DNA from 4 places in the Shouchella rhizosphaerae genome. Region 3 is predicted to be linked to each of the others. Evidence: riboswitches for the same ligand, from Rfam matches in the RefSeq annotation. Region 3 holds a riboswitch; each other region holds the start of a gene.

The links. A riboswitch is a leader RNA that binds a small molecule or an ion and turns the genes downstream of it on or off. The one in region 3 is predicted to bind thiamine pyrophosphate.
Region 1: it holds a riboswitch for thiamine pyrophosphate, as region 3 does, so the genes downstream of both, thiD (bifunctional hydroxymethylpyrimidine kinase/phosphomethylpyrimidine kinase) here and V5G21_RS19130 (ECF transporter S component) in region 3, are expected to answer to the same signal.
Region 2: it holds a riboswitch for thiamine pyrophosphate, as region 3 does, so the genes downstream of both, tenA (thiaminase II) here and V5G21_RS19130 (ECF transporter S component) in region 3, are expected to answer to the same signal.
Region 4: it holds a riboswitch for thiamine pyrophosphate, as region 3 does, so the genes downstream of both, V5G21_RS12710 (acetylornithine deacetylase) here and V5G21_RS19130 (ECF transporter S component) in region 3, are expected to answer to the same signal.

What each region holds. Positions count from the first base shown of each region.
Region 1 covers NZ_CP144921.1:3,547,486-3,551,673, forward strand. The annotation lists gene V5G21_RS17520 (BCCT family transporter) at 1-986, opposite strand, end outside; gene V5G21_RS21480 (WYL domain-containing protein) at 1,337-1,567, shown strand; gene thiD (bifunctional hydroxymethylpyrimidine kinase/phosphomethylpyrimidine kinase) at 1,557-2,384, opposite strand; TPP riboswitch at 2,470-2,568, opposite strand; gene V5G21_RS17530 (HU family DNA-binding protein) at 2,586-2,861, opposite strand; gene mnhG (monovalent cation/H(+) antiporter subunit G) at 3,102-3,524, opposite strand; gene V5G21_RS17540 (Na(+)/H(+) antiporter subunit F1) at 3,511-3,786, opposite strand; gene V5G21_RS17545 (Na+/H+ antiporter subunit E) at 3,779-4,188, opposite strand, start outside.
Region 2 covers NZ_CP144921.1:2,662,925-2,667,112, reverse strand. The annotation lists gene V5G21_RS13180 (TerC family protein) at 1-738, shown strand, start outside; gene V5G21_RS13175 (PTS transporter subunit IIC) at 851-1,876, opposite strand; TPP riboswitch at 2,026-2,125, shown strand; gene tenA (thiaminase II) at 2,199-2,873, shown strand; gene V5G21_RS13165 (DNA-3-methyladenine glycosylase I) at 2,913-3,443, shown strand; gene V5G21_RS13160 (TasA family protein) at 3,665-4,188, opposite strand, start outside.
Region 3 covers NZ_CP144921.1:3,836,118-3,840,305, forward strand. The annotation lists gene V5G21_RS19120 (branched-chain amino acid aminotransferase) at 1-1,028, shown strand, start outside; gene V5G21_RS19125 (HAD family hydrolase) at 1,047-1,850, shown strand; TPP riboswitch at 1,885-1,984, shown strand; gene V5G21_RS19130 (ECF transporter S component) at 2,086-2,691, shown strand; gene V5G21_RS19135 (ABC transporter ATP-binding protein) at 2,684-4,153, shown strand; gene V5G21_RS19140 (energy-coupling factor transporter transmembrane component T family protein) at 4,122-4,188, shown strand, end outside.
Region 4 covers NZ_CP144921.1:2,562,223-2,566,410, forward strand. The annotation lists gene V5G21_RS12700 (response regulator) at 1-3, opposite strand, end outside; gene V5G21_RS12705 (ATP-binding protein) at 55-1,647, opposite strand; TPP riboswitch at 1,735-1,843, shown strand; gene V5G21_RS12710 (acetylornithine deacetylase) at 1,909-3,186, shown strand; gene tenA (thiaminase II) at 3,190-3,861, shown strand; gene V5G21_RS12720 (acyltransferase family protein) at 4,053-4,188, opposite strand, start outside.

The sequences.
Region 1 (4,188 bases), 290 kb from region 3:
TAAGGGGACCATGCCATCCACCAGGCCCAATAAAACAAGGTCCACGCGTTAATCCAAGCACGGTGTTCTGCACTGTTTGGCGCAATCGTAAAACTAAGTTCAGGCAAGGATTGTATGTACTGGCCAAGTGTATTTGTGAAAAGGTTTAACGAGTACATGGTTGCACCAAACACGGCGAAAAACAGCAACATAAGCACGACAAGTGTCATATTGACAATACTTAAAATGCGGATTCCCTTATCAAGCCCTGTACTTGCTGAAATAAGAAAGAGCACGGTAATCACAACAATAATCGCTAACTGGAGCATAAAGCTGTTTTCTAAGTTTGTCAGGAAGGAAATGCCGCCGTTCATTTGAGCGGCCCCAAATCCGAGCGTCGTTGCAATTCCTGACAATGTGGCAATAATAGCGATCACATCAATCGTTTTGCCAAAGAAGCCATTTGGATTAATTAATGGCGACAACGCTGCGCTAATCAGGCCAGGCTGTTCTTTGCGGAAATTAAAGTAAGCCAAACAAATCGCCACAATTGCATAAATGGCCCAACCATGAAAACCCCAATGGAGAAATACGTACTTCATGGACTCTAGCGCAGCTGCTCCCGTTCCTTCTTCTACAGTCGGTGAGCTCACTGCATAATGAGCAATTGGTTCGGCAGCTCCGAAAAACAGAAGCCCGACGCCGAGTCCTGCGCTAAATAAGAAAGCAAACCATGTTAAGTAACTGTATTCAGGACGGTCTTCATCTTTGCCTAAACGTATCTTTCCATAAGGGCTAAAGATAAAAAAGAGGCATACAAGCAAAAAGAAGGTAACGACGATTAAATAATACCAGCCAAACCGATCGGCGATAAAGGCCTGGGCAGCGGCTGTAATCGCTTCAAGGCGCGCTGGAGCAGAGATGCCAACAACAATAAAGATAAGGAGGATGCCAAGCACCCAGTAAAATACGGGGTCAATCTTCGTTCGTGTGTCATTTGAATTCATTGATGCGCTCCTTGTTTTAAATCAACTGTGATGACGGAATAAACTTTACTTACCCATTTATTCGCGTTTATAACCTGGGAGGTGATTTCCAAATACTTTTCCCATTATACTTAACTCCCATGTATGCGTCTATGAACTCGAACAAAAAGCGATGAAAATAGATAGTTGAGCTTAGGAAGAAGGAATGAGAGGCAAGGAGGATTTACCCACAATGAATGATTGTTAAAACAGAAAGCCCGCATCTTTCTTAGTAAGATGCGGGAGAAAATACAACGAACAAACATTCTGTTTTTTTGTTGACGAACATTCGTTCGATCGTTATAATAATAATCAAAAGGAGTGTGATTATGATGATCCGGTTATTAAACAGAGCTGCTACTGAGCAAGGGCGGGTAGAACTCATCTATGAAGCAAAAAATAAAAAGCTAACCCAAAGGGAAGTTACAGTATACACCGTTACCGAGACGCATGTTTTTTGTTATTGCCATTTAAAAAATGCGTATCGAGCCTTTGCACTGGACCATATTCTCTCATGCGCTTGGTTGACAAATAAACGCGGGAATCGTTCCCTTATTGGTTAACGTTTTTGCCTGGTAACCCATTAAGTCGATGACCCCAATGGTTGGTTGGACCATAGCCATTCCCAATTTGTAAAGACCAAGTAATGGCATCTGCTGTAAAAGCTTTTGCTTTTTGGACTGCATCCAATAGCGCTATGCCTTTAGCCAATTGGGCACAAATCGCTGCTGAGAAGGTACAGCCTGTCCCATGTGTGTGTTTTGTATCCGTACGGGGCGCATCCAATTTAAACAATCCAGTCTCTCTACTGTAAAACACATCAACCGCATCGCCTGTTAAACTTCCCCCTTTTACAACAACGCTTTGTGCCCCTAATTCTTTAACAATCCGTATGGCTGCTTTTTCCATATCGTCAATATCATCAATTTGCATGTCAATTAAATCTTCCGCTTCAGCAATATTAGGTGTGACAATTGTTGCTAAAGGCACAAGTGTCTCGCGAAGCTTAGCGCGCACATGCTTTTCTAGCAATGGGTCGCCGTTTTTGGCCATCATCACTGGGTCGCAAACATAAGGGACGTTTTTGTGGGAATTTAGTTGTTGTTGCAGGAGTTCCATCATTTCTGGGAGCGCGATCATGCCTGTTTTAATAGCGCTTGGGTAAATATCATCGACAACCGCTTGGAACTGCTGGTCGATGAATTCAAGGGGTACGTGGTGGATAGCCCGCACACCTGTCGTATTTTGCGCCACTAGCGAGGTAATCACGCTCATTCCATACACTTCTAGTTCTTGAAACGTCTTGAGATCGGCTTGAATGCCAGCTCCTCCTGTAGGATCGGTTCCAGCGATCGTTAAAGCGCGATAAATCGTCGACAACGCCATCATCCTTTCTGTCTAAAATAAAAAAACAGCCGCCCGTACTTGTGGAGGCGACTGTTGTAATGTAAAAAAAACAAATGTATTTTTTACGTTTCCACTTCCCTACGCTAGTATGAACTAGATCAGGTTGAAGAGTTAAAGGCGAACCTTTTCTCAGCACGAAGCACCCCTAGTGGAATCTATGTGTTTGCTGTTGTTTTACTCGTTAACAGCGTCTTTTAACTGTTTACCTGGCTTGAAAGCAGGGTTTTTTGTTGCTGGGATTTCAATTTCTTCGCCAGTTTGCGGGTTGCGGCCTTTACGAGCAGAACGCTCGCGGACTTCAAAGCTACCAAAACCGACGAGTTGTACTTTTGCTCCTTTTACGAGTGATTCCGTAATGCCATTAAAAACAGCGTCAACTGCTTTGGAAGCGTCTTTTTTAGAGATTTCTGCTTGTTCTGATACTGCATTGATTAAATCTGTTTTGTTCATCTTAAAAAACTCCTTTTCTTATCGTAAAGTTGTTTCATTCTTTTCTTCTTACAGACCAACATATTGCTATATTCGCTGTGTGCGGCTTATAGCGACAATGCCTGCCCTTAATTTACTCATGAATCCTTGTTGTGTCAAGACTTAAAGGCCAAAATAAGGCTGAACACCTGATTTTTAATCACTTTGTAACGTTTTTCCCCAAATTCAGCACTATTCTTGTCATCAAACGTGTCCTTTTATTTAGGGCCTATTTTCTGTAGGTAATGGTTTTGTAGGATTTTCATTTGTTGTCTGTTTGCTGTTGTTCGCATATGTTTTCTTTTCTTTGTCATAAAAAGGCTTCATTTCATCACAAACAGTGGAAGCGTCCATCGGAATGCCTATACGGTAAGCGGATCGAGAAATCATTAATGCTGCAATCGGCACCGTAATAAACACAAATAGAATCGTTAACAACAACTTGCCAATAAACTCGCCTTTTAATACAAAAAAGTAGAGGAATACAGCGGCCATGATCATCATAATGCCAAATGTCGAATTTTTTCCCGTCGCATGGAGACGGGAGTACACATCAGGCAATCGAACGATGCCGACAGCAGAAAGGAAGCCGAAAATAGATCCTAGTAATGCCAAAACTGCGATTAGCCATTCAATCGTCGTCAAACAAATTCCCCCTTTCAAGAAATTTCGCCATGGCGGCTGAGCCTACAAAAGCGAGAATGCCTACGACGAGAAGAATTTCGGTATAGGCGCGTGTGTCTTGAAGAATCATTAAGATGCCGACAAAGCCAATTAATAAGATGCCAACGGTATCAAGCGCCACAATGCGGTCATGATTGGTTGGTCCAAGAAGGGCACGGACAAAACAAAGGAGCGCGGCTAGGCTTAGTATGACTAAAGCAATAGAGAGCAACAAATTAAACATGATAGCGACGGGTCACCTCCAAAATGCCAGCCTCAAATGTATCTTTTGCTTGCTTAACCAGCCCATCTTTGTCTTCGGCATTTAAGGCATGGACAAAAATGTAGCGACCGTCTTCTGAAAACTCAATCGACATCGTTCCTGGTGTCAATGTCATCATGACGGCAAACAATGTTTTTTCCACCCTCGTCTCCAGTTCAGTTGGCACGGCAATGATCCCAGGAGCAATGTTCATTTTAGGGCTGATGACAATTTTGGCAACATCCAGGTTGGCAACCGTCAATTCCTTGGCAAACACACCCATTAGCTTTAAAAAAGACCAAACGCGAAGCATGTAAAAATAGCGGCCTTTAAAACGGATTAAACAAAGAACGACAAGCATCCCTATGACATAACCAAAAACGA
Region 2 (4,188 bases), 1.2 Mb from region 3:
GCTGATAATGCGCTAGTTCTAGCGATTATGGTCAAACATTTGCCTGAGACAGAACGTAAAAAAGCGCTCTTTTACGGTTTGGCTGGCGCGTTTGTTTTTCGGTTAGGTTCGTTGTTTATCATTTCTTTTCTTGTCGACATTTGGCAAGTTCAAGCGATTGGTGCCGCATACCTATTATTCATTGCGCTAAACCATTTATACCGAAAGCATATTGTCAAGAAAAGCGAGGAAAAGGCCGGCATTGCAAAAGCTAAAAAAGGAAGCGGCTTCTGGACGACTGTGTTAAAAGTCGAAGTCGCCGACATCGCCTTTGCTGTTGACTCGATTTTAGCTGCCGTTGCCTTGGCCACCGCTTTAACGCCAACTAACCTCGGCACGGTCGGCAGTATGGACATCGGCCAATTTATTGTCGTCTTTCTTGGCGGTTTCATCGGCCTCTTAATCATGCGCTTTGCAGCTACAAAATTTGTTGCACTGCTCGAAAAACGGCCTGGCCTTGAAACGGCCGCATTTATTATTGTTGGCTGGGTTGGCGTCAAGTTGACGGTGCAAGTGCTTGCCCATGATGCGATTGCATGGATCCCACACGAATTCCCACACTCAACGGGCTGGAAGCTCTTTTTCTACGGCGTTTTAGTTCTTATTGTCATTGCCGGATGGTTCTTATCAAGCAAACCACAAGATGGCGAACAAGAAGCGCAGTCAGAAAAACGAGCTGAACGAAAAATCGAAGGATAAGAAAAAACAAAGCTCAGCTTCCGCTGAGCTTTGTCTTCTATTCCAACGACAGCCTCGGCTGGCCATCATTACGTCTATGTTTGGCGTAAGCCTGAAAGTACCTTCTTCTCCATTATTGCAGTTTAATATGCAAATCGCCTGTTTTCGCCCAGCCAATCCGTTTGATTAACTCATATAACGCCAATGAAATGATCCCTGGCAAAATGATGCCTGTGCCTATAAAAATGAACAAGCCTGTTATTCCTTGTGTGGAAAAAATCGTAATAGGCGCAATCAAAGAATTCAAGCCTAAACCGGCAAGCTCATACGAAACTTGGAACTGAAAGGCTAGTGAAGCAATCGGAGCGCAAATAATTGCTGCGGCAAACGGAGGCAAACAGAGGCGCGGGTTTTTAATTAAATTGGGAAACTGTACTTTTGGCGTGACAAGCCCTTGGGCAAGTAATGCCCCAGCATCGTTTTGTTTCCAAGACATAAGGGTGAAACCGACAAACTGAGCTGTGCAACCAATTAATGCTGCACCACTTGAGATCGGGTCCATTTGCAAGGCAATCGCAAGTGCAGCCGATGAAGCTGGTGTCATAAGCAAAATGCTCCATGTGAGAGCGATGGCCATTGGAGCGATAATAGGCGATCCTTGTACAGACGTAGCCAGTTGCGCGCTTATCCATTCTAGCATCGGTGTCGTAACAGCTGCCATAACAAGTCCTACAAGCCCGCCAACAAAAATACCGGAAAAAGGAATTGCCATCATATCCAGTTTCGTCTTTCCAGTTATTCGTTTGCCGACATAAGTCGCAGCGACTGCTGCAATAACAGCGCTCACAGGTTGTCCTGGTGCGAGAACTGGCAGCCCTTCGACAAAACTAATCGCATTGCCGCCCACCGTACTCGAAGCCATAGCTGCATAAATGACGAGCGTGTTTCCTCCTAGCTGGTAAGCGATCCCGGCGCCAATTGCTGGAGCGAGTAGAATTTTAGTAATGGAGCCAATTGTGACAAACGCACTCCAACCAAAAATATTGCCGAAAGATTCAAACAAAAGTCCAATACCTAACGTAACAAGCACTGCATTGGCGACCCCTGCAGATGCTTTATACATCCGATCAATTACGTATGATTTCATGCTGTCTCCCATCCTTACAATATTTCATTTATCTGTCTATTTTTAGTCTCCGAAGCATCATAACACCTTCTAGCGTGCCTTGCAAATGTTTTTTGCCAGTGGGCAACGTACCGTTAACAGCTATTCATTGCACTTTGTCTGAAGATATGGTTCACTTTAAGAAGAACCACTAGGGGAGCCATCTGGCTGAGAAAAGCGCTGCTTTGACCCTTTGAACCTGATCTGGCTTGTACCAGCGTAGGGAAGTGGAGAACAATTGCTTATTCATGTAAAGCAACTCTCCTTTCTTTGCGTCAGGCATCCCTTTGTGGAAAAAAAGGAGGAGACGATTTTTATGAGTTTTACTGCCGAACTTCGCAAAACCGCCGACCCGATTTACAAAGCCATATTTAGCCATCCGTTTGTACAAGGTATTGGCAAAGGCTCGTTGCCCGCAGATTCCCTTATTCACTACGTCAAACAAGATTTTGAATACTTAAATACGTTTATGCAAATATACGGCATTGCTATTAGCCGGTGCGAAAACCGCGAAGACATTGCGATGTTCGCGGAACAAATTGGCTTTATTTTGCACAGTGAAACACACCCTCACCATAATTTTTGCAAGGTGGCAGGCGTCCGCTATGAAGATTTGCAATATGAGCCTCTCGCCCCAACTGCCCACCACTATACACGCCACATGCTTGATGTCGCCCACCGTGGTTCTCTCGCCGAAATATTGGCTGTGCTTCTGCCTTGTCCGTGGACATACCAAGCGATCGGCGACTATTTGTACGAAACGTTCCAGCCAAAAGCGAACCATCCATTTTTCGACTGGATTTCCTTTTACCGCTCAAACGGAGAAATGGGGGTAACGAAACAATTTTGTAAACGCCTCGACGACCTTGCGGCACATGCTACCGAACAAGAAAAAGAACGGATGCAAGACCATTTTTTAAAAAGCTGTCAACTAGAGTATAGTTTTTGGGAAATGGCTTATGTAAAAGAAAAATGGCCGGTTGCTTATTAACAGTGCTCCGGCTTATCGTTCAAATATGAGGAGGTTCCTATGCCAAAGCGTTGTAGTTGGGTAAGTAACAGCCCCCTCTACGAGCACTACCATGATAGCGAATGGGGGCGCCCTACTTATGACGACCAACAGCTATTTGAAATGCTTATGTTAGAGCTTATGCAATCAGGATTAAGCTGGCTAACTGTCTTAAAAAAACGAGATGCGCTCCGAACTGCATTCGCTAGCTTTAACTGGGAGTCATTGGCCCGTTTTACAGAAGAAGATGTGGCGCGCTTAAAAGAAATGAAAGCGATCATTCGCCATGAAGGAAAAATCCGTGCCGTTCTTACAAATGCGGCTGTAGCTCGTACACTTGCAAACGAGCATGGCTCCTTTGCCCATTTTATCTGGTCCTTTGCTCCAAATAAACAGGACAACCTTTCCGAACAAGCTATAGCGCTCAGCAAAGTGTTAAAGTCTGCTGGTATGGCCTTTGTTGGGCCAACCACTTGCCAGTCTTTTATGGAAGCTGCTGGCTTAGTCAACAGCCATGAACAAGACTGCTACCTTTATCAACCAGCAAAATAGGAATTTCTGTTTTAGTAGACAACAAAAAATAGGTTGTCGGCAAAGTCGCTAACCGCAATCAGACTGATAGAAAACGCTTGTCAGACGAGGAGTGCAGCCGAGGGAAGATGCGAATAGAACGGGGGTTCATGAGCATATGAGTGAGGCAAACGACGAAGTATGCGAGCGTTTGTCTACAGTCTGAGGTTGTCGGCAAATGCCGACAACCTCCACTGACTAAATTATTTCGCGCCTTGGTCTGTTTGCTTGGCTAATACTTCAAGTGAAGCAGTATAAACAGCTCCTTGGTATTCATTGCCTGCATTCTCGTCTAATTTCACGCCAAAATTAAGATCAATGTATTGGCCTTCATCCAATTGCCAAAATTCGTTGTCAGGTCCTTGCAAGCTGCCATCGCCAAGCACAAACTGATCAGCATTTTCGTCATAAGCTTGTTCATCAATTAAGGCAGCTACAACTTCAACGCCATTTGCCTCGGCCGTATGTGAAAAAGACTGAACTTCATTAGTAATGCCATTAAACAATTGGTCTAACTTATATTGTGCATCTTCATACACATCCCTGCCTGGCGTTGTTGTATACTTAATCGCAATGTAGCCAACTTTATACGCATCGATGGGTACATTCAAGTCGACAGAGTGGTCATAGGTTGCTTGCAAATGAGTGTCCAGGGTGCCTGTATTTTCAATTGAGAGCCAATCGCCAAAGATTAGCTGTGAAGGAGCAAAACTTTCCGCTTGGACGA
Region 3 (4,188 bases):
AGTCTTCTGCTTTAGAGTTTGGCAAGTATTTTACAGACCATATGTTTATCATGGATTATTCAGAAGAGAAAGGCTGGTACAGTCCCCGTATTATTCCTTATCAACCATTGACCCTTGATCCTGCCGCAATGGTATTCCATTATGGGCAAACGGTTTTTGAAGGCTTAAAAGCGTACCGTTCTGAAGATGGGAGCGTCCGCTTATTCCGCCCAGAAGAAAACTTTAAGCGTTTGAATCAATCAAGCGACCGTTTGAGCATCCCGCCGATTGATGAAGCACAAATGCTCGCTTATTTAAAGGAATTGATCCGTATCGATAAAGACTGGATTCCAACGATGCCAGGAACTTCCCTTTATATTCGCCCATTTGTTATTGCGACAGAACCTACATTAGGCGTAGCGCCTTCACGTAATTATAAATTTATGATTATCTTGTCACCAGTCGGAGCTTACTATAAAGAAGGAATCAACCCAATTGGCATTTTTGTAGAAGACCAATATACACGTGCCGCACCAGGGGGGACTGGGACCGCGAAAACGGCTGGCAACTACTGTGCTGCTTACAAAGCACAAGAGCGGGCTACAGCGAACAAACAAGCACAAGTTCTATGGTTGGACGGGATGGAAAAGAAATACGTCGAAGAAGTAGGCAGCATGAATGTGTTTTTTAAATTGAACGGAGAAGTGCATACACCTGGATTATCAGGCAGCATTTTAGAGGGCATTACACGCAAAAGCGTGATCGAGTTGCTGAAAAGTTGGGATATCCCAGTGTTCGAACGGCGGATTTCAATTGAAGAAATTGTGAGCGCAAGCAAAAGCGGTACGCTTGAAGAAGTCTTCGGAACTGGTACAGCAGCGGTCATCTCTCCAGTCGGAGAACTTTTGTGGAAAGACCACAAAATCGTTGTCAACAACAATGAAACAGGAGCGTTGTCCAAACGTTTGTACACGGAATTGACAGGCATTCAAACTGGAGAACAAAAAGACCCGTTTGGCTGGACTGTCCGTTTGGAAGACGAGGAATAACCAAACCCGGAGGCAAGTATGATACGAGCTATTTTCTTTGATTTAGATGATACGTTATTATGGGATAAAAAAAGCATAAAGGAAGCGTTTAGGCAGACATGTGCTTTGGCGGCAACGGTCCATACAGATATTGACCCAGACGCGCTAGAGGAAGCGGTGCGTACTCATGCCACGGAGCTATATCAATCCTATGAAACGTACGAGTTTACAAAACTGATTGGCATAAATCCATTTGAAGGCTTGTGGGGAGCTTTCCGTGATGACACGGAAGACTTTAACCGTCTACGGGAAATTGCCCCTGTGTACCAACAAGCTGCTTGGGAAAAAGGGCTAGCAGAAATAGGCATAGAAGATGGGGAATTAGCGAACCAATTGGCGAGCCATTTTCCATCAGAACGGCGAAAAAACCCGTATGTGTTTGAAGATACGTTTGCAGTCCTTGATGAGCTGCAACATTCTTACAGGCTTTTGCTTTTAACAAATGGCTCTCCTGATCTGCAAAATACGAAATTGGAGATCACTCCTCAACTTGTCCCTTATTTTGACCATATTTTGATTTCTGGCGCTTACGGGAAAGGCAAACCGGATGTAGCAATGTTTAAGCATGCGTTGGAATTGTCAGGGACAGCGAAAGAGGAAGTGCTCATGGTTGGCGATAATTTGCATACAGATATTCTTGGCGGAAACCAAGCTGGAATCGAAACGATTTGGCTAAATCGTGATGGAATTGAAAACACAACCGACATTCGTCCAACCTATGAAATTCGTCGTTTAACCGAAATTAAAAATGTAATTGCCGAAAAAAAAGATTGCAGCTTGTAAAAACATATGGTTAACTTTAAATAACATGATAAATTACAACCACTAGGGGTGCGTTTATGCTGAGAAAGGCGTTTAGCCTTAACCCTTTACCTGATCTAGGTAATGCTAGCGAAGGGAAGTGCGGTGTACAATAGGCGCTGCTTTGGTTTGCCCATGGCAGGGTCGTGTGCGTCGCTCCATCCGTTTCGGGGGAGCGTTTTTTTGTGCCCTTTCCAGTGGAAAAAGGAGACAGAAAATGAACAAGAATCGCTTACGTTTGACAGACATGATTGTGACGATTTTGATTTCGGTTGTGTTTGCGGTCGTATACCGCCTATGGACGCCGGTCACGGACTTAGTCAGCCTCCCAGGGTTGCAAGCAGACCAGCTGCTGTATGGCATGTGGTTTATTGCCGGAACAATTGCAGCATTGCTGATTAAAAAGCCAGGGGTTGCGTTGCTTGCCGAAACCGCGGCCGCTTCAGGGGAATTTTTTGCTGGGTCCCCATACGGACCGTTGTTGCTGTTGTACGGCGCTTTGCAAGGGCTTGGAATTGAGTTGGCTTTTGCCCTATTCAAATACCGCGTATATACAGTATGGACAGCTAGCCTTGGTGCTGTTTTCGCTTCGTTTGCCTCCCTTGGGCTCGATTATTTTAATGCCTATTTGAGTGATTTAACGACTTGGAATATCACATTGCGCGTTGTTTTTCGCACGCTTGGCTCCATTATCATTGCTGGCTTTTTAGCCTCTGCGCTTGTACGGGCACTGGAAAAGACAGGCGTCAGTACGCTTTTGCGCCCCGTTTCCCAAGCCGATTACGACTTGTTTGCTTCGAAAAGGAGTAAAAAGGATGAGTAGAGAACAGGCTGTGTCCATCAAGCAGCTGTCGCTGTCTTATCCGAATAGCGGCACGTTATTATTTGAAGACTTGTCCATTGATATTTACTCAGGGGAGAAAGTGCTTCTGCTTGGTCCAAGTGGCTCAGGAAAATCGACGTTAGCGCATATGATGGCGGGCCTCATCCCCAGTGCGATTGAGCTCCCTTATCATGCTGAAGTGCTTGTTCCCGCCAAGCAGCCTGCGATTGTATTCCAAGATCCAGATACGCAATTTTGCATGCCTTATGTCGATGAAGAAATTGCGTTCGTCTTAGAAAACCGCCGCATGCCCCGTGACCAAATGGATGTGGCGATCGAGCGCCTTTTAGCACAAGTAGGCCTTGATTTACCTGAGCGCCATTGGCCGATTGCTGCAATGTCACAAGGGATGAAACAACGCCTTGCTATTGCTTGCGCACTAGCGGCTGAAAGCGATGTTCTTTTTCTTGACGAACCGACAGCGTTGCTTGATCCGGAGGGGACCACGCAAATATGGCAGACTGTCCGTCAAGCGTGCAGCGGCAAAACAATTATTATTATTGAACATAAAATTTCTGAAATCATTGATTTTGTGGATCGGATTGTGTTGTTTAATGAAGAGGGCCAATTGCTTGACGACGGCGCTCCACAGGAATTGTTTCAGCGCTATCGCCGCCAACTTGATGAATATGGAATCTGGCATCCATATTCATGGAAAAACTATTTGTCCCAATACGCTCCAGGCAAAATAAAGCAGAAGAGGCACACGCCGCTTCTGTTGCTTAACCATTGGGCTGCTTATCGTGGCAAACAACGAGTAGGAAAAGTGGATGAAGCGGTTGTCCATGCTGGCGACTGGGTTTGCATTACGGGCAAAAACGGCGCTGGGAAATCGACCTTTCTGTATGCTTTGATGAATTTGCTCAAATGGAAAGGCACCTATCAGCTAAATGGGGAAGCTGTCAAACCAAAGCAGTCCCTGTCTGAGCAAATTGGTTTTGTTTTTCAAAACCCAGAATTTCAGTTTGTCGCTGATTCTGTTTGGCAAGAGTTATTGGCGGGCTGTAGTAGGGAATCAGCCAATGCCCAAGCACAATCGTTGCTTGAGATGTTCCAATTAGAAGGCAAACAAGACAACCATCCCTATATGCTTTCCATTGGCCAAAAGCGCCGCCTTAGTGTCGCAACAGCCTTTATGGAGCCGCGGCCGCTTTTGCTGTTCGATGAACCGACATTTGGCCAAGATGCAAAAAATACATTCTTGTTGCTTGAAGCGCTAGAAGAGCGCCGCAGGCAAGGGACTGCGATCTTAATGGTGACACATGATGAAATGATTGTTGACCATTTTGCCACGCATGAATGGACGATTAAAAACGGAACCCTTGATACAATAATGGCGCGCACGCGAAATGGAACAGGGGGTGACGTAGGTGGAATACAAATGGAAAGAGACATGGCTTAGCCGTGTGAATCCGAGTTTAAAATTAGTGACAACAA
Region 4 (4,188 bases), 1.3 Mb from region 3:
CATAGTTTGATTCGCTCCTCTGATTTGTTTCCTTATAAAGATGCATTGTATGATTTACAGTCTTTTATGTTTAGGTATAGCAATCGTCATACGCATGCCGCCCCCAGGGCGTTCGGCCATGAACCAAGTGCCATGAAGCTGGTGAAGGGCGTGTTGCATGATGGTTAAACCAAGGCCGTGCTGGCCCTCGCTTTTGCTTGTTGCCCCTGTTTCCAAATAGTGCGCTTCTTCTTTAGGGGTCATACCCTTGCCGTTGTCTTCAATATCCATAATCATATCATTCCCAAAATCGGTAAAAGCAATATGGACATGGGCGTTTGCTCCTTGGTGAGCAACAGCCGCCTCTAAGGCATTGTCAATTAAGTTGCCGATGACAGTCACAACATGGTCGCTTTTGATTGTCGCAGGATAATCGAGCCAAGTGCTTCCTTCTGCAAATGTAAGGGCTGCTTTCATTTCTTTGGCACGGTTTACTTTGCCAAGCAAAGCTGCGACAATAAGCGGGTCTTTCACAGAAGCCATGAGGAAGGTGACTGTTTCTTGCAACTCTGTTACTTCCGCTTTCATAAACGCTTTTGCTTCTTCGTATTTCTCAAGCAGCAATAAGCCATTTAATGTATTAAGCTTATTCAAGTATTCATGGGTTTGCGCTCGCATATGTTCGGTATGTTGCTTAATCTCCAACAATTCATTTGCCAGGTCCTCTACTTCTGAAAACGGGCGGATCGTCAACACAAAGCCGATTGCTGCATGTTTAGCTAAAATTGGCGCCGCATCCACAATATAAAGAGTGTTAGCGATTAATAGCCTCTGTTGGGTCATCTTTTCCGGGTTTTCAGCAGCTTGTTTAATAAACGCTTGCAATTGAGGTTCAGTTAATTCGCCATCCACATGGCTCCCTAAAATTACTCGTGCACGTTTATTTGCTGAAAGAATCTGGAGATCGGGGCCAACTGCCAGCGTTGCGTCCCCTACCGATTCGAGAATTGCTTGTTTTTCCGAAAAGGCGCGCGAGATTTCCTCCGGTTCTAACCCGAAGATAAGTTTTTTGACGCGTCTAGCGATATAGAGTGCGCCGGGAATGCCAATCAAGAGGGCTAAACCGCCAAAGCCAGCAACGCGCAGTTGGTAAAAAAGAATGTCATCCTTAATTTCAGTCGTTAGAAAACCAACTGATGAAACGCCGATAATGTTTCCTTCTCTGTTGAAAATCGGCGTTTTGGCTTTTACAGCCTCGCCAAGAATTCCATTGCCAATAAAAACGGTTGATTTGCCGGCAAGAGGCGCTTCGTTGCTTGTTTCTGTCTTCTGGCCAATTTGGTTTTCATGAGGATGAGAATACCGAATCCCTTCCGTATTGGCAATAACAACATAATCAGCGCCCGTGCGCTTGCGCAATGTTTCAGCAATTGGCTGAATCCGTGCTGCTGGATTTTGGTCGGCAAACGCATCAATAATGTCCGGGTGTTCAGCGATTAGTTCCGCTGCCGCCAGTGCTTTTTCTCCCGTGGTTCGCTCAATCATCCCGTCGATAATGGATGAAAAGAACACCGTTACAAGCAGCAATGAAACGAGAAGAACAATAGCCATTAATGCAGTCATTTGCCCAAAAAGACCCAAGCGTTTCAATTTACGTGGAAAAGCCATAAAAGCCATCTCCTATCGTGTTCATAAAAGATCAAGCCTTGCCGATTGCGCTTACATATGGTAGCGTTAGTATATCAAAACAATCACTAAAACCGCTAGGGGTGCTTCGAATGATGGAAGCTGAGAGAGGCAAACGCCTTAACCCTTATCACCTGATCTGGTTCGGACCAGCGGAGGGAAGCGGGCACGTTTTCTCGACATGCCACCCGCTTCTTTTTTAAGTAGCGGTTTTTTTGTGTGGAAAAGGAGGACAACAACCAGGTGGAATCGTTGCTTAAGCAAGTGGAAGAACGGGAAGAGGAGCTCATTCGGCTTGTGTCTGATTTGATTTCCTATCCGACCATAGCCCCTCCAGCCCGAAATACGGCCGATATCCAGCAGTATATTGAAGGCTATTTGCGTGCTGCGGGGATGGCTGTCGATAAGTGGGAATCGTACCCAGGCGATTGGAATATCGCGGCAAAGAAAGAAGGCACAGATAGAACGAAGTACCATAGCCTCCTTTTAAATGGCCATGTCGATGTCGCTACAGTCGAAGAGGAAGAAAAAAGCCAATGGAAATACGCTCCTTTTTCTCCTAGAGTAGAAGAACGGACGCTGTATGGCCGTGGTGCCGCCGATATGAAAGGCGGGCTTGGCGCTTGTTTGTTCGCCTTGCGTCTTTTGCATGATCATGGCATTGAACTAAAGGGCGACGTCCTGCTTGAAGCAGTTACAGGCGAAGAAGTCGGCGAGGCTGGCACGAAACAATGTTGTGAGCGAGGCTATACGGCAGATTATGCACTTGTAGCCGACACAAGCAACTGCCGTGTCCATGGACAAGGCGGTGTCATTACTGGCTGGATTACCGTAAAAAGTGACTCGACTCACCATGATGGCACGCGGCGGAATATGATCCATGCCGGTGGCGGCTTAAAGGGAGCTAGTGCGATTGAAAAAATGGCTAAACTGATTGCTGCTTTGCAAGAACTTGAGCGCCACTGGGCTGTGACAAAGTCGTATCCAGGTTTTCCGCCTGGAACCAATACGATTAATCCAGCTGTCATTGAAGGCGGGCGCCATCCAGCGTTTATTGCTGATGAATGCAGGTTGTGGGTAACGGTGCATTTTTATCCAAATGAATCTGCCGAAGAAGTGGCCAACGAAATTGAAGCCCATCTTCTTGCTACAGCTAAAGCGGATGTGTGGTTGAAGGACCACCTTCCAACCTTTACTTGGGGCGGCGCCTCTATGATTGAAGACAAAGGGGAAGTATTCCCTGCTTTTTCAATCGATGAAGCTCATCCTGCATTATCTGTTTTAAAGACCGTCCATCAGACTGTTTTCGAGGCTCCATTGGAAATAGAAATGTCAACTAGCGTGAACGACGGTGGCTGGTTGGCCGAATATGGAATGCCGACGATTTGTTATGGGCCTGGGAAATTAGCACACGCCCATGGCGTGAATGAACAGCTTGACATTGATGAACTCGTCCGTTATACGAAAGCGCTTGTCGCCTTCATTTATAAATGGTGCAATACCGAAAAAAGGGGAGAATAACTTATGAAGTTTTCAGAACGTATTCGTAAAAACGCTGATCCGATTTGGCAAGCGAGCCACAATCATCCGTTTGTCCAAGGAATTGGCCACGGCACTCTTGAACTAGAAGCATTTCAATATTATATGTGCCAGGATTATAAATATTTGATTGAGTATGCCCGCGTCATTGCCCTAGGCACAGTATTGGCACCTGATTTGGAAACGATGTCTGGTTTTGCGAAAGCGCTTGATGAAACGCTTAACAGCGAAATGGATCTGCATCGCGCATATGCGAAGCGCCTCGGAATTACACAGGAACAGTTGGAACAGACAGTTCCTGGCCCAGTAACGCTTGCTTATAGCAGCGCGATGATGGCTGAAGCACAAAAAGGATCCCTTGCCGAGCTCATTGCGGCGATTTTGCCGTGTGCTTGGAGCTATTATGAAATTGGCACAGCGCTCGCGAAGATTCCAGGCGCCACAGAACATGAGGCATACGGAGAATGGGTGAAAATGTACTCTTCGCCTGAGTTTGGCGCAATTGCGGACTGGCTGATTGCCAAGCTAGACGAGCTTGCCGCAGAAAAGAGCGAGGCCGAACTAGACCGCATTGAAACGATCTTTATGAATACGAGCCGCTATGAATATATGTTCTGGGATATGGCTTATAAACAAGAAAACTGGCCGATCGGTTAAAAAAACGCTGTGCCCTGTTAGCGGGCATAGTGGAGGTTGTCGACAAAATCATCAGACTGATAGAAAACGCTTGTCAGACGAGGAGTGCAGGCGAGGGAAAATGCGAATAGAACGGGCGTTCATGAGCATATGACCGAGACAATCGACGAAGTATGCGAGCGTTTGTCTACAGTCTGAAACGCTGTGCCCTGTTAGCGGGGCACAGCGTTTCCTTGTAAGGCGTGTTGCTTCTGCAACCGCCCCTGCCTTTTCAATGGTGCTTTTCCAAGCAGCCATGGGTATTTCTGCAACAAATAGATAAATGGGACGACAAGGACAATCGTAACG